2 regions of the Photobacterium sp. DNB23_23_1 genome follow, and region 1 is predicted to be linked to the other one. Evidence: predicted binding sites of a transcription regulator. Region 1 holds the regulator's gene; the other holds the start of a gene.
What was found. The regulator CRP, encoded in region 1, controls carbon source genes, mostly activating them, when cyclic AMP is high. The targets are predictions, from matches to a motif close to TGTGANNNNNNTCACA.
Positions count from the first base shown of each region.

Region 2: mlc (sugar metabolism global transcriptional regulator Mlc) is a predicted target of CRP. The motif match lies at 4,812-4,827, and genes of this name have one in related genera.

Region 1 covers NZ_JBNNXT010000003.1:187,988-194,975, reverse strand. The annotation lists gene ACVA53_RS03835 (ABC transporter ATP-binding protein) at 1-1,355, shown strand, start outside; gene ACVA53_RS03830 (TIGR02444 family protein) at 1,240-1,839, shown strand; gene ACVA53_RS03825 (hydrolase) at 1,865-2,845, shown strand; gene ACVA53_RS03820 (YheU family protein) at 2,936-3,151, shown strand; gene ACVA53_RS03815 (phosphoribulokinase) at 3,261-4,130, shown strand; gene ACVA53_RS03810 (OsmC family protein) at 4,185-4,589, opposite strand; gene crp (cAMP-activated global transcriptional regulator CRP) at 4,861-5,493, shown strand; gene ACVA53_RS03800 (hypothetical protein) at 5,680-5,868, shown strand; gene ACVA53_RS03795 (2-oxoadipate dioxygenase/decarboxylase family protein) at 5,961-6,758, opposite strand; gene astD (succinylglutamate-semialdehyde dehydrogenase) at 6,798-6,988, opposite strand, start outside.
Region 2 covers NZ_JBNNXT010000006.1:11,612-18,599, forward strand. The annotation lists gene bioF (8-amino-7-oxononanoate synthase) at 1-284, opposite strand, end outside; gene bioB (biotin synthase BioB) at 271-1,323, opposite strand; gene bioA (adenosylmethionine--8-amino-7-oxononanoate transaminase) at 1,464-2,744, shown strand; gene ACVA53_RS05650 (LON peptidase substrate-binding domain-containing protein) at 2,863-3,429, shown strand; gene mlc (sugar metabolism global transcriptional regulator Mlc) at 3,505-4,719, opposite strand; gene queE (7-carboxy-7-deazaguanine synthase QueE) at 4,974-5,654, shown strand; gene ACVA53_RS05665 (hydrogenase expression protein HypA) at 5,830-6,988, shown strand, end outside.

The DNA.
Region 1 (6,988 bases):
AGTGGCTGCAAAACTACCGTGGCACGCTGGTACTTATCTCCCATGACCGTGACTTCCTAGACCCAGTCGTCAACCGGATCATCCATGTTGAAAACCAAACCATGAATAGCTATACCGGTAACTATTCGTCGTTTGAAACCCAACGGGCAGAGAAATTGGTTTTGCAGCAGGCGATGTACCAGAAGCAGCAAAAGCAAATGTCGCATATGCAGTCATACATCGACCGCTTCCGCTACAAAGCCAGCAAAGCCCGTCAAGCGCAGAGCCGGATCAAAGCACTGGAACGGATGGAAAAAGTACTGCCAGCCCAGTTCGACAACCCATTCAGCTTCGAATTCCGCGAGCCAAGTGCCCTGCCCAATCCAATCTTGATGATGGATCAGGTCGCAGCGGGTTATGACGACAACATCATCCTCGAGAAGATCCGGTTGAACTTGGTGCCGGGCAGCCGTATCGGCCTACTCGGCCGCAATGGTGCCGGTAAATCCACCCTGATCAAAATGCTGTCTGGTGATCTGCCAGCCAAAGCCGGCGATCTAACTTATTCGCAAGGGGTGAAGATTGGTTACTTCGCCCAGCACCAACTCGAGACCCTGTACTTAGATGACACCCCTGTCCAACATATGGCCCGTATCGCCCCGCAGGCAACCGAGCAGCAACTACGCGATTATCTTGGCAGCTTCGGCTTCCTAGGTGACAAAGCGCTGGAAAAAGTCGGCCCGTTCTCCGGTGGCGAAAAAGCCCGCTTGGTGTTGGCATTGATTGTGTGGCAGCGCCCTAACCTGTTGCTACTCGATGAACCGACCAACCACCTGGATCTCGACATGCGTCAGGCACTGACCTTCGCCCTGCAATCCTATGAAGGGGCTATGGTTATCGTCAGCCACGACCGCTACCTGCTGCGTGCCACCACCGATGACCTGTATCTGGTCCATGACCGCCAAGTAGTGCCGTTCAATGGCGACTTGAATGACTACCACAAGTGGCTGACCGAACAGCAGCGTAACGAGCGCCGCGAACAGCAAGCCAGCAAACCGGAAGTTAGCAAAGACAACAGTGCGGCCTCACGCAAGGAGCAAAAGCGCCTTGAAGCGGAGCTGCGTAAGCTGACCGCACCTATCCGCAAGAAAATCACCCAGCTTGAAACCAAGATGGACAAGTTCAATACTACGATCAGCGATGCCGAGACTCAGCTCAGTGACGGCAGCATCTATGAAGCTGAAAACAAGGCTCGCTTGAATGAGCAGCTACAGCGACAGGCGGATGCCAAGTCAGCACTGGAAGAGGTCGAGATGGAGTGGATGGAACTGCAGGAAGAACTCGAAGCCATGGAGCAACAGCATGCCCCGGATTGATGAACTAAGTCATCATGACTCGCGCCATGAGCCGCTGAGCCATGATGTCTTCTGGCAGTTTAGCTATAGTCATTACTTCAAGGCGGACGTCGAAGCCGCCTGCCTCGCGCTGCAAACCTTCCACAGAGGAAGCGTGAACCTGGCCCTGCTGATGATCTGGCTCGATACGCAGGCTATTGACCTGACGCAGCAGCAACGGCAGCAGTTGGAACAGAGCCTCCAGCCAACCGAAGGCCTGCTCGAGCGCTACCGCCATATGCGCCGCTCCCTGAAACCTCAACTGGATGGTAACGGCTACCAGCAACTCAAAGACTTTGAATTGCAGATGGAGCGCCAACAACAGCACGATTTGATTGCGACACTGAACCAGATGCCGCTTAGCACCGTAGCACAGCAAGAAGCCGCCTCCCATTCAGCTAACCTAGCCCGCTACTGTCACGGTCTAGGGGCAATGGCCCTGGTGGATAAGCTGTTGGCGAAATAGAGGACATTAAGGAGTCGTTATGACAATGGTATTTCATCCAGCCAAAGGGCTAGCAAACCCACACCTGCAAACCCTGCTGCCGCGTTTTTTGCGCCGCAAGCCATTGTTTACGCCACTTACCCAACGCATAGAAACCCCGGACGGTGATTTCCTCGACTTAGCCTGGACGGCTCCCTTGGCCGACAGCTCCCCCAACCAACCAGTGATGATCCTGTTTCACGGCTTGGAAGGCAGCTTTCACAGTCCCTATGCCAACGGGTTGCTTTATGCCGCCAAACAGCAAGGTTGGCTTTCGGTCATGATGCACTTTCGCGGGTGTAGCGGCGAAGTGAACCGCAAGCCCCGCAGTTACCACTCCGGCGAAACCAGTGATGCGCGCTTTTTCATCCAGTGGCTACGCCAACAATTACCCACTCAGCCATTTTTTGCCGTCGGTGTGTCGCTCGGGGGCAACATGCTGGTTAACTACCTGGCTGAAAGTGGTGCACGTTCGGAGATCACCGCTGCGCAAGTGATTTCCCCTCCGCTGGATTTGGCCGCCTGCTCGGAGCGGATCCAACAAGGATTTTCAAAAATCTACCAGCAATACCTGCTTGGCTCGATGAAGCGTAATCTCAGCAGGAAAATTTCCGCCCTGCCCGATGCGATGCCTATTTCCCATCAAGATGTTGAACAACTCGAAACTCTGTGGCAATTCGACGAGTTCGTCACCGCCCCCCTGCACGGTTTCAAAAATGCCACCGATTACTACCAACGCTGCAGCGGGTTGCCCCGCCTTTATGAAGTAGCTATTCCACTACGCGTGATCCATGCCGAGGATGATCCCTTCATGACGGAAGCGGTCATTCCGACCACATCATTGCCACCACACATTCAATACGATCTATACCCAAACGGTGGCCATGTCGGGTTTGTCACAGGCTCATGGCGCCAACCAGACTTCTGGCTTGAGCGAACCGTTCCTGAGTGGTTTAAACAGGCGATAAGCGATGCAAAGAATCGGTAAGCTGGCCACTGGCCAAGTACTTTCCCCCTCTACAACTGATGCATTTGCCAATATAATCTCCGTTATCTCCTGCAACAGAAAAGTGCCGTTATGAATATCCCTTGGCAAGACATAGATCCCGATACCCTGACTAACCTAATAGAACATTTCGTGCTGCGCGAAGGCACCGACTACGGCGAACGCGAGCTTTCGATGGCCGACAAGGTTGGTCGGGTACGCCAGCAGTTGGAAAAAGGGGAGGCGGTGATTGTTTACTCCGAGCTGCATGAGACCATCGACATCAAAGCCAAGCGCCAACTCGGGTAAACTACCCGGTATAAGCTTTGTAGACCCGGCATTTTTGACATCCCGGCTTGACCTTAACGCCCAGCCCTGTTAATAACTCTCTCCGTTAATGTTAACGACAGGGTTTGTCATGTCTGCAAAACATCCGATTATTGCAGTAACAGGGTCCTCGGGGGCAGGTACATCTACCACCTCCGAAGCATTCCGTAAGATGTTCAATATGATGAACATCAATGCTGCTTGGCTTGAAGGCGACAGTTTCCATCGATTTTCCCGACCAGAAATGGACGCCGAAATCCGCAAAGCCAAAGAGCAAGGCCGTCATATCAGTTATTTCGGCCCCCAAGCTAACGACTTCCCGTTGTTGGAAACGTTTTTTCGCCAATACGGTGAAGACGGTAGCGGCCAGTTCCGTCGCTACCTGCACACCTTCGACGAAGCCGTGCCGTACAACCTAATGCCCGGTACTTTCACACCTTGGCAAACTCTACCTGAAAATACTGACCTGCTGTTCTATGAAGGTCTACACGGCGGTGTGGTCGATGGCGAGGTCAATGCCGCCCAGCACGTTGATTTGCTGATCGGCATGGTACCGATCGTCAACTTGGAATGGATCCAGAAAATCGTCAGGGATACCCGTGATCGTGGTCATTCCCGCGAAGCGGTGATGGAGTCGATTGTCCGCTCGATGGATGACTACCTCAATTACATCACCCCGCAGTTCTCCCGCACCCACATCAACTTCCAGCGGGTACCAACGGTCGATACCTCCAACCCGTTCAGTGCCAAGGCAATTCCAAGCCTGGACGAAAGCTTTGTGGTGATCCGGTTCCGCGGGATCAAGAAGGTTGATTTCCCCTACCTGCTGTCGATGATCCAAGGATCGTTTATGTCGCGCCACAACACCCTAGTGGTGCCCGGCGGTAAAATGAGCTTTGCGATGGAGCTGATCATGCGGCCGCTGATCCAGCAGCTGATTGATACGGGAAAAATAGGTTAAGAGCTGTGATAGGCGTGATTATCCTCTCGCCCATCGCCATCCCTTACTGCGAGGTTACGCTTCCACCACCTCGTACGAGTGGGTCATCTCTACCCCTTCACCCAACATCAGGCAAACAGAACAGTATTTTTCCAACGAGTCGGCCACGGTTTTGGCTACAACGGCTTCATCCAAATTTTCACCTGTCACCACAAAATGCAGGTTCGCAGTGGTAAAAATACGAGGAGCCAGCTCACGACGAACCGAGTTGATTTGCGCTTCGCAAGCCGTAATTTTCTGCCCGGCAGATTTGAGCCCATCCACCACGTCCACCGAACTACACCCACCCGCAGCCATCAGTACCAGCTCCATTGGGCTCGGCGCTTTTTCGCCACCATTGCCATCCATCACCACGCTGTGACCTGAATTTGACTGCCCTAGGAAGGTCATATTTTCGACCCATTTCACTCGTGATTGCATTGGTTTCTCCTTACAACTTATAGGGGGTTTTGGCACAATCTAGCAACGGTGTGATCATGTGCACACTTATGACTACAAAATGGCCATTTCACATAGATCAATATCAAGAAAAGCGCGCCGAAAAAAGATAAAATCTGAACTAATTATTCACGTGAGCTTGCAGCCCAGCGGTTGACTGAATATCCTAAACGACGAACTAATTATGGTTAGGCCCAGCCACATTTTTAATGGACGTCGTTGTTGGGCAACAAACGCAGAGGAAGTTAGTAATATGGTTCCAGGTAAACCTCAAACAGATCCAACTCTAGAGTGGTTTCTTTCCCATTGCCACATTCATAAATACCCTTCAAAGAGTACTTTGATTCATGCGGGAGAAAAAGCGGAAACGCTCTATTACATCGTAAAAGGTTCTGTTGCGGTCCTGATCAAGGATGAAGAAGGTAAGGAAATGATCCTGTCTTACCTAAACCAAGGTGACTTCATCGGTGAGTTAGGCCTATTCGAAGAAGGCCAAGAGCGTACTGCATGGGTTCGAGCTAAGACCCCTTGCGAAGTTGCAGAAATTTCTTTCAAGAAATTCCGCCAGCTAATTCAAGTTAACCCAGACATCCTAATGCGCCTTTCTGCGCAGATGGCCAGCCGCCTTCAGGTGACTAGCCAGAAAGTCGGTGACTTGGCATTCCTGGATGTAACAGGCCGTATCGCTCAGACACTATTGAACCTGGCTAAACAGCCAGATGCAATGACTCACCCAGACGGCATGCAAATCAAGATCACCCGTCAGGAAATCGGCCAGATCGTTGGCTGTTCCCGTGAGACTGTTGGTCGTATATTGAAGATGCTAGAAGAGCAGAACCTGATTTCTGCCCATGGTAAAACTATCGTTGTTTACGGCACACGCTAAACAACCCGGTTTACTAGCAAAAACTCAAAAAGCCGCACTATGCGGCTTTTTTTATTGCCCATCGCACCCACTTTCATACTTACAGGACATTACTGTCTACCCCATCACTCTTTTTGTGCTTGTATCTACGCGACTTAATGCTACATTGTGCATATTAATCCTCATCACCTGTAATGGAATACCGGTATGGACATCGAACGCTTCTCACCACATCGCTCCCACCACACCGAGCGCGGAGTCATTTCGCCGCTGCCCGATACCGTTGAGATGACAGGCTTCAGTGACAGCCGCCACTACCTTGAACAACATGAGAAGGTGAAACGCCAGACACCGGAGTCCCAGCAGGGGTATCCACTCGATAGCCTCAAGCACTAAATCCAGACACATGAAACACCTGTGACCACATGAGCCACAGGCGCTTGGAATATGCAGAATTAGATAACCGGTTTCAGGCAGGTTACCCTGATTTAGTTGGCGTCCGTGCTCTCGAAGATCTTATCTGCCGACGCCTCGACAAAACCGGTATATAACTCACCGTCCTCTTTCGGGTAGCGCTTGGCAAACTCATAGAACCCGCCCGGTATGCTATAAACGCCATCCAAAAACCCAACCTCGACCCTGTCGGCCATAGTCGATGACTGTTCAAGCATCACCTCAGGGCTACCTTTAACATCACCGCCAGCGCTGTTGATCTCAAACCCGTTGTGGCGCAGCAAGTGATTGACCTCAGCCACCTCGGTAAACTGCTCAAGCTGGTTCAGGCTAACGGTAAAGTGGTTGGCCCCAAAACCATGGGCAGCTAGCCATCCAGCATATTCGCTTTCTGCCGCCAGCAACTCATAAGTCGCGTAGTCCAAACCCCATAACCGCCCGCTATAGAGAAAGGCCGGATCTCGCATGGCTTGCTCTGGCACCTGATCGACCAGTTCCCTGACCGTCTGCTGCAACAGCGAGCTAAACTGCCCCACCATCAACTCACTGATAAACACTTTGGGTGCCAATGGGTTGGGATGCTCGAAATGCTCGGCATATAACTTCTTGGTTTCGAAATGATAGCGGCCACACGGCTTGTAGCCAATGGCAATGAACGGCGCCGCCAGTCGATCAAGCCCGACCTTAGGCAGGTTAAATGTTCGCAGCGCAATATGATCATTGAGCAGCGGCTCTTCTTCGGTCAGCAGATCATGAACCTGAGCGGCTGATGGGCATAGGCGCTGGATATAATCCTGCCATAACCCGGCAAATAGTTGCTCTACCCTTTCCATGTGCTCGCTATCCTCTTTACTGGTGAATGATTGGCGGCATTAAAGCGTAATACCCGGTGAAAGCTGAGCGGGTAGCTCAGGCCGCTCACCTTCCATCGATGCCATTGGGTATGCACAGTAGTCTGCCGCGTAATACGCGCTTGGCCGCAGGTTACCTGATGCCCCTGGTCCACCAAATGGCGCATCACCACTCGCCCCGGTTAACTGACGATTGCGGTTAACAATCCCGG
Region 2 (6,988 bases), on a different contig from region 1:
GAGAGCTGTGCCTGTAAGTTCTGGTGGGGAGATTGGAAGCCCGTAACCAGTGGACTCGCACCACTCCCTGCACCGAAGCGAGATAGGCCGTCTTGCCAAGCACTAACCAGTTCAGGGTCTTGTGCTAGACCTAGATAGTCGTTGCTTGAAAAATTTAGCAACGATTGACCTTCATGCTGCACTGACATTGCCTGTCCGCGCCCTAAGCAATTCAGTTTTCGGTACAGCCCTTGTGCCTGTCGCTCTTCAAGGGCTGACGTTATCCGCTGGTTAAACCGATGCATCGTAGAACAGATCATCCTTAGTTGGTCGCGCTGCAACCCGCTGAGCAACCTGTCCCAATAGTTCCTGTGCCTGTATTTCATCAGGTTTGGCACTTTGTTCCTGGCGATTAATACCCAGCTTGGCGAACAGTTGCATGTCTTTGTCTTCACCTGGATTTGGTGTCGTTAATAATTTGCAGCCATAGAACACCGAATTAGCACCGGCCATAAAACACAGCGCCTGCATTTGCTCGTTCATGTCCTCACGGCCTGCCGATAAACGAACAGCCGACTGAGGCATAATGATACGGGCAACCGCGATGATACGAACAAAGTCGAACGGGTCAACGTCATCAACAGACTCTAGCGGCGTGCCCTTAACCTTAACCAGCATGTTGATCGGTACGCTCTCTGGGTGGGTCGGTAAATTGGCAAGCTCAACCAATAACCCCGCTCGGTCTCGGGAGCTTTCCCCCATACCGATAATCCCGCCAGAACAAATTTTCATCCCCGCTTCACGCACATGGCTTAAAGTATCAAGGCGATCTTGGTAAGTACGGGTGGTAATGATATTGCCGTAGAATTCCGGCGAGGTATCAAGGTTGTGGTTGTAGTAGTCCAAACCGGCTTCAGCCAGCTCGCTAGCTTGATCACCGGTGATCATACCGAGCGTCATACAGGTTTCGAGCCCCATCGATTTCACCCCGCGTACCATATCGAGCAGGTAAGGCATATCGCGTTCTTTCGGATTTTTCCATGCCGCCCCCATACAGAAACGCGTTGCCCCGGAAGTTTTTGCCTTTTCCGCCGCATCGAGCACCCGCTCAACTTCTAGCAGTCGCTCGCGATCAACATCGGTGCGGTAATGCGCACTTTGTGGACAGTACTTGCAATCTTCCGGGCAAGCGCCCGTCTTAATGGACAGCAGGGTACTCACCTGCACCCTATTGGGATCGTGGTAATGACGGTGTACCTGCTGCGCGGCAAACACCAAATCCATAAATGGCTGGTCAAATAGCGCTTGAACTTCCTCGACTGTCCAGTCGTGACGTACTTCCACGTGTAATCACCTCTTATTATGTGTCCAGCAACCCCTTATCGCTGCCACTGGAGTTATGCATTCATTGCTTCTTGTTACTTGGCTAGTCTACTTCGAGACGGTAGACTGTCAACCATCAACAAGGAGCAAGGTTTACAACTGTGCAAAAAGCAAACAACAAGGTCGATTTGGAATTTGACCAGCAGCATGTCTGGCACCCATACACGTCAACACTCACCCCACTGCCATGCTATCCGGTGATCAGTGCCAATGGGGTATATTTGCAACTTGAGGACGGCAGGGAAATTATTGACGGGATGTCGTCATGGTGGTCAACAATCCATGGCTATAACCACCCAACTCTGACAGAAGCAGCCAAAGCCCAGCTCGACAAGATGTCACACGTTATGTTTGGTGGCATTACTCACCAGCCTGCAGTGGAGCTCTGCCGCAAACTGGTTGAGATCACACCGGAGCCTCTCCAGCATGTTTTTCTGGCTGACTCTGGTTCTGTCGCGGTGGAAGTGTCCCTAAAGATGGCGTTGCAATATTGGCATGCCAAAGGTGAACGCCGGCCGAAATTCCTCACCGTCAAGCACGGCTACCATGGTGACACCTTTGCCGCGATGTCAGTCACCGACCCTGACAACTCTATGCACAGCCTGTACAAAGGATTCTTGCCTGAGCATATTTTTGTCCAATCACCGAAATGTGGGTTTTTCGAACCATGGCAAGAATCGGATATTGACGATTTCCGCTATCAACTAGAACGACATCAGAAGGAGGTTGCTGCCGTCATTATCGAGCCTATCGTTCAGGGCGCGGGTGGGATGCGGATCTATCATCCAACCTTCCTCAAGCGGGTACGTCAATTATGCGACAAATACGGGATCTTGCTTATCGCTGACGAAATTGCGACCGGTTTTGGGCGTACAGGAAAATTATTTGCTTGTGAACATGCCGGTATCAGTCCCGACATTATGTGTGTTGGCAAGGCATTAACCGGAGGCTACATGACACTTTCCGCCACCCTCGCCAGTACCCATGTCGCAAATACGGTATGCAGCGGAGAAGCCGGGTGTTTCATGCACGGACCAACATTCATGGGTAACCCGCTGGCCTGTGCGGTCGCCAACGCCAGCTTGGATATCCTCGCCCAAGGCCATTGGCATGATCAAGTAAAAAACATTGAAAAACAATTATCTGAGTCGTTGCCAGAGATTGAAAAACTGGCCAAAGTCAAGACTGTTCGTTGGCTGGGGGCTATCGGTGTTGTTGAGCTTTATGAGCCTGTCGATATGGCCAAGATTCAGGAAACGTTTGTAGACAGTGGCGTCTGGATTCGCCCTTTTGGCACACTTGTCTACATAATGCCTCCATTTATCATTAACCAACAACAACTTAGCCAACTCACTTCGGCGATCAAGCTAGCACTTAAGTAGTATCGAAAAGCAGACAACTTCTAATGATTGTCTGCTTATACTTTTCCTGAACGTTATAGCAATCCCAACTTATGGTTGGCTCGTATTTATAATGAATAACGTCAGTAAGGCTAGAACTATGCAATTACCACTATTTCCGTTACAGATATACCTACTACCTGGTGGGATAAGTAAACTGAGGATTGTCGAACCTCGCTATACCCGGTTAGTCAAACTAGCTATGGGTGACGGCAACGGTTTCGGCCTCTGTATGAAAGATGGAGACTCTCTGTGCCATTTCGGAACCCGAGTGATCATAACGGATTTCGAAAAACTCCCTGATGGCCTACTGGGCATTACCATTAGAGGTGTGGAAAAATTCGTAATCAATAAGCATTGGCAAGAGGAAGACGGATTGCGGTTTGGCGATGTCACATCAATGTCCAACTGGACGCCAAGTCAAATTAAATTCGTTGACCGAGACATATCCAATAGCTTAAAAGCACTATTTGAAGAATACCCCGAACATGCAGAGAATTATCCGTTGCCGGATTACAATGACATGACTTGGGTGTGCCAACGCTGGCTTGAATTGTTGCCTCTGGAAACCAACCAGAAGCAGTGGTTTATGAGTCGCAATGACCACCGTGCAGCACTTTCGTTTCTGCACAATGTCATTGACGATCAACTTAAAAGAGAGTGTTAGGCAATAATAATATGCAAGCTCATGTCTGTGGATGTGAAAGTTTTACAAAGACATGATGACTTCGCGTCGAAGCCGTTAACCTTCAATCAACTTCATCAATAAGTGACCATCGTACATCGCCTGTTTGACTAAAGCCGCACCTGGCATGGTCGCCTGGGTATAAAACGAGCTTTGCTCGATAACTAAATCACGATTGTAAACTGGTAATGACTGATTACGGACGCACTCCATAATCGCCGGATAAAGAATATCTTTTGCCCGGTTGAATTCACCGCCGAGAAGGATCTTCTCCGGGTTAAACAAATTCACCATAATGGCAATGGCCTGCCCTAAATGATGCCCCAATTCAACTATCACCTGCCTTGCCAAAGTATCTCCTGCCATCGCAGCATCACAGATACGTTCAATTGTCAGAGTCTTGCCGTGCAGTGATGAAGGGTGGCCCTCACGCAAACGCTGCTCAACTTGCTCGATAACGGCCTTCAGGCTCGCTACCGTTTCCAAACAGCCATGGTTACCGCAGTAACAGCGTTTACCGTAAGGCTTAATTTGAATATGGCCAAGTTCGCCGACATTACCGATCCTTCCTTTCAATACCACATTATCAAGTACAATCCCTGCACCTACGCCGTGATGAATAGAAACCAAAATGGAATTGGCGACATCACGCGAATTACCAAACAATTTCTCAGCAAGTGCCCACGAGCGGGTGTCATTACCGATAAATACTGGTAACCCCGTCGCTTGATGTATCGCTGGCCCGAGTTCAAGGTTATGAACATCATAATGCGGCATCTGAATAATTGTACCGGTCGAAGAGTTAACCAACCCCGGTAAGGTCACCGCGATAGCAGTAATGCGATCAAGTTCACTCACATGGTTGGCGAAAAAGGTATGAATTTCAGCGATGAGCTTTTTCATTACTTCATCTTGATGAAGTACATCTATATCTTGACGCTCTTCAACCAAGATATCTCCTCCCAACTCATGTAGCGCAATAGTTAGGTAACCCCGTCCTAAACGAAGAGACATAAACTGCCAACCTTCATTGGACGGCACCAAGCCTACAGCAGGCCGGCCTCGACTGGACGACTCTTGGATCGCCGTTTCTTTGATCAGGTGAGCTTCAATCAATTCACGAGTGATTTTTGTTATACTTGCAGGCGCTAATTGGCTACGTTTGGAAAGCTCAATGCGGGAGATTGGGCCAAACAAGTCAATAAGCTTGTAAACGCTGCCGGCATTATTTCTTTTGATATGGTCAATATGACCTGGCTGAGCGACATACATGCCTAAACTCCCGATAAAATCTGTCATTGTTTAATATTACATTTTAATTTTTTTACTTTGCGAAGTAATTGTGAAGCCGATTATGTTGAGTACGTGACAATGGTCACATCGAATCATGAAAAACACCGCAATTCTTGCCCTGGCTCTCATTATACCGCAAAAATATTTCCTTTTTTTTAACTGCAAAAATTAACCTATTTAAAGACAGCCTGCTGCAATTTTGCGATAATCGCCGGTCGCAAAAATCCCCCACCATGAGGTTAACGGTGTACAAAATTAACGAAGTCTTTGAAACTATCCAAGGCGAAGGCGTATTTACTGGTGTGCCAGCCATTTTTGTCAGGCTCCAAATCTGCCCTGTCGGCTGTGCCTGGTGTGACACCAAACAAACTTGGAGCGCCGAACCTCAAGATCACGGCTCTGTCGTCGACGTCATGGCTAAGACAGGTGATTCACCTATTTGGACAGAGCTAGATGCTCAAGGCATCGTTAATTTGCTCACTGAGCAACAATACACCGCCAAGCACGTAGTTATTACTGGTGGTGAGCCTTGTATCTATGACTTACTGCCACTAACCACCGCGCTGGAACAGGTCGGCTTCCGTTGCCAGATTGAAACCAGCGGCACATCCGAAATACAGGCAACACCAAACACCTGGGTTACCGTGTCTCCAAAGATTAACATGAAGGCCAAGCTGCCAGTACTTGCGAGTGCGCTTGGGCGAGCCGATGAGATCAAGCACCCAGTCGGTACCCAAAAAGATATCGAACAACTTGATGAGTTGCTTGCCGGCAAGCAACTCAAAACCGAGGTTGAAATCGCACTGCAGCCGATTAGCCAGAAGCCAAGAGCGACAGAGTTGTGCATCGATACCTGTATCAAACGCAACTGGCGCCTATCGATCCAAACCCACAAGTATTTGGCTATTGCATAACTAACCTGACACTTCCTCGCATTTCAGCAGACCTTGAGCGGCAGTCTTATTTTCAGGACAGCCGCCCTATATCCGAGACCCATCTTCTTTCTTAACTTTGCACCTTTTTGTCCTATCTATACTCAGCAGAAAACAAATACCAACAAAAGATTCATGACCTCTTGGGGAATTTAATATGCGCAGTTATATGGGATATACCCTGCTGTTTATCAGCAGTCTGCTGCTTGCGGCCTGCGGAGGCGGCAGTGACACAACCGAGCCTGCCGCGGGTACTCCAGTGCCTGTTTCGACAACCTTCACGGTGTCTGTCGATGCTCCTGATGGTATGCTTCTTGCCAACCAACAACGTTTTTCTTTTATTCAGCCGGCTTATGCCAATGCTGTGAAAGACCTTACCGAACAGAACTTTGCCGCTGTATGGCTAGATGACAAAGGTAAAGTCTTTGAATCAATTGAAATTACCCGGCTCGAAGCAAAAGGCGACGGGATCTACGAGCTTGATGCTGGAACCCGAGCCAGAATCAATGCGGTGCTATTAGTTGACCTCGACGGTGTACCTGAGTTTACGCTCGGTGAAAATTTACCAGATGGCTTATTTATGACACCACTGGCCGCCGAACGACTCGCTGTATCCCTAGAATTATCGCTCACCTACTATGCTCTAGCTCAGCGTGTGGCTGCAGACGAAAACTGGGGAGTATTCAATGATGTATTTGAATCTGGTGCGCAAGGGGCTGTCGCCCTCGCCCTTGAAGACATCAACAAGATCGCCATTGATATTCGTGACACGCTCTTCCCTAAAATCGGCGTTCAAGGTCTATCACTCAAAGATCTTATGAGCCTCACCATAGTGCAAACCATGACCGAAGGCAGGCTGGAGCGATTCTTTACCGAACAGTCAGCAGCCATCGCCAATATACTGGCTATCTTAAATGATGGTTACTGGGAAATAAGCACAACGGAAGGTAACGACGGTAAAGGGATTTTTGCCGACAACACGTCTTATGACGGCAACGAAACCACCGTCACTGAGTACAATTGGGATAAAAGGGGCAGTGACGATATCACCCTCACCGAAATGTTCACCTACCTGAGTAATTCAACGAGCTTTGGCACCGAAGATGTCAAATCTCAAGTATTAACAGATCAAGGCTGGATGGGGCTGTTTGAGTACCTCAAGGTACAATTTGCTACCGACCGTAATGCCCTACTGACAGATGCCGCCCTTAACCTCTCTGATGAAAGAGGCGTCACCTTGGAAGCCAAGGTTTACTCACTATCTGGCAAGAAAATGCACGACTTTCTTTCCAGCAAGGACAACCATTACCTGACCC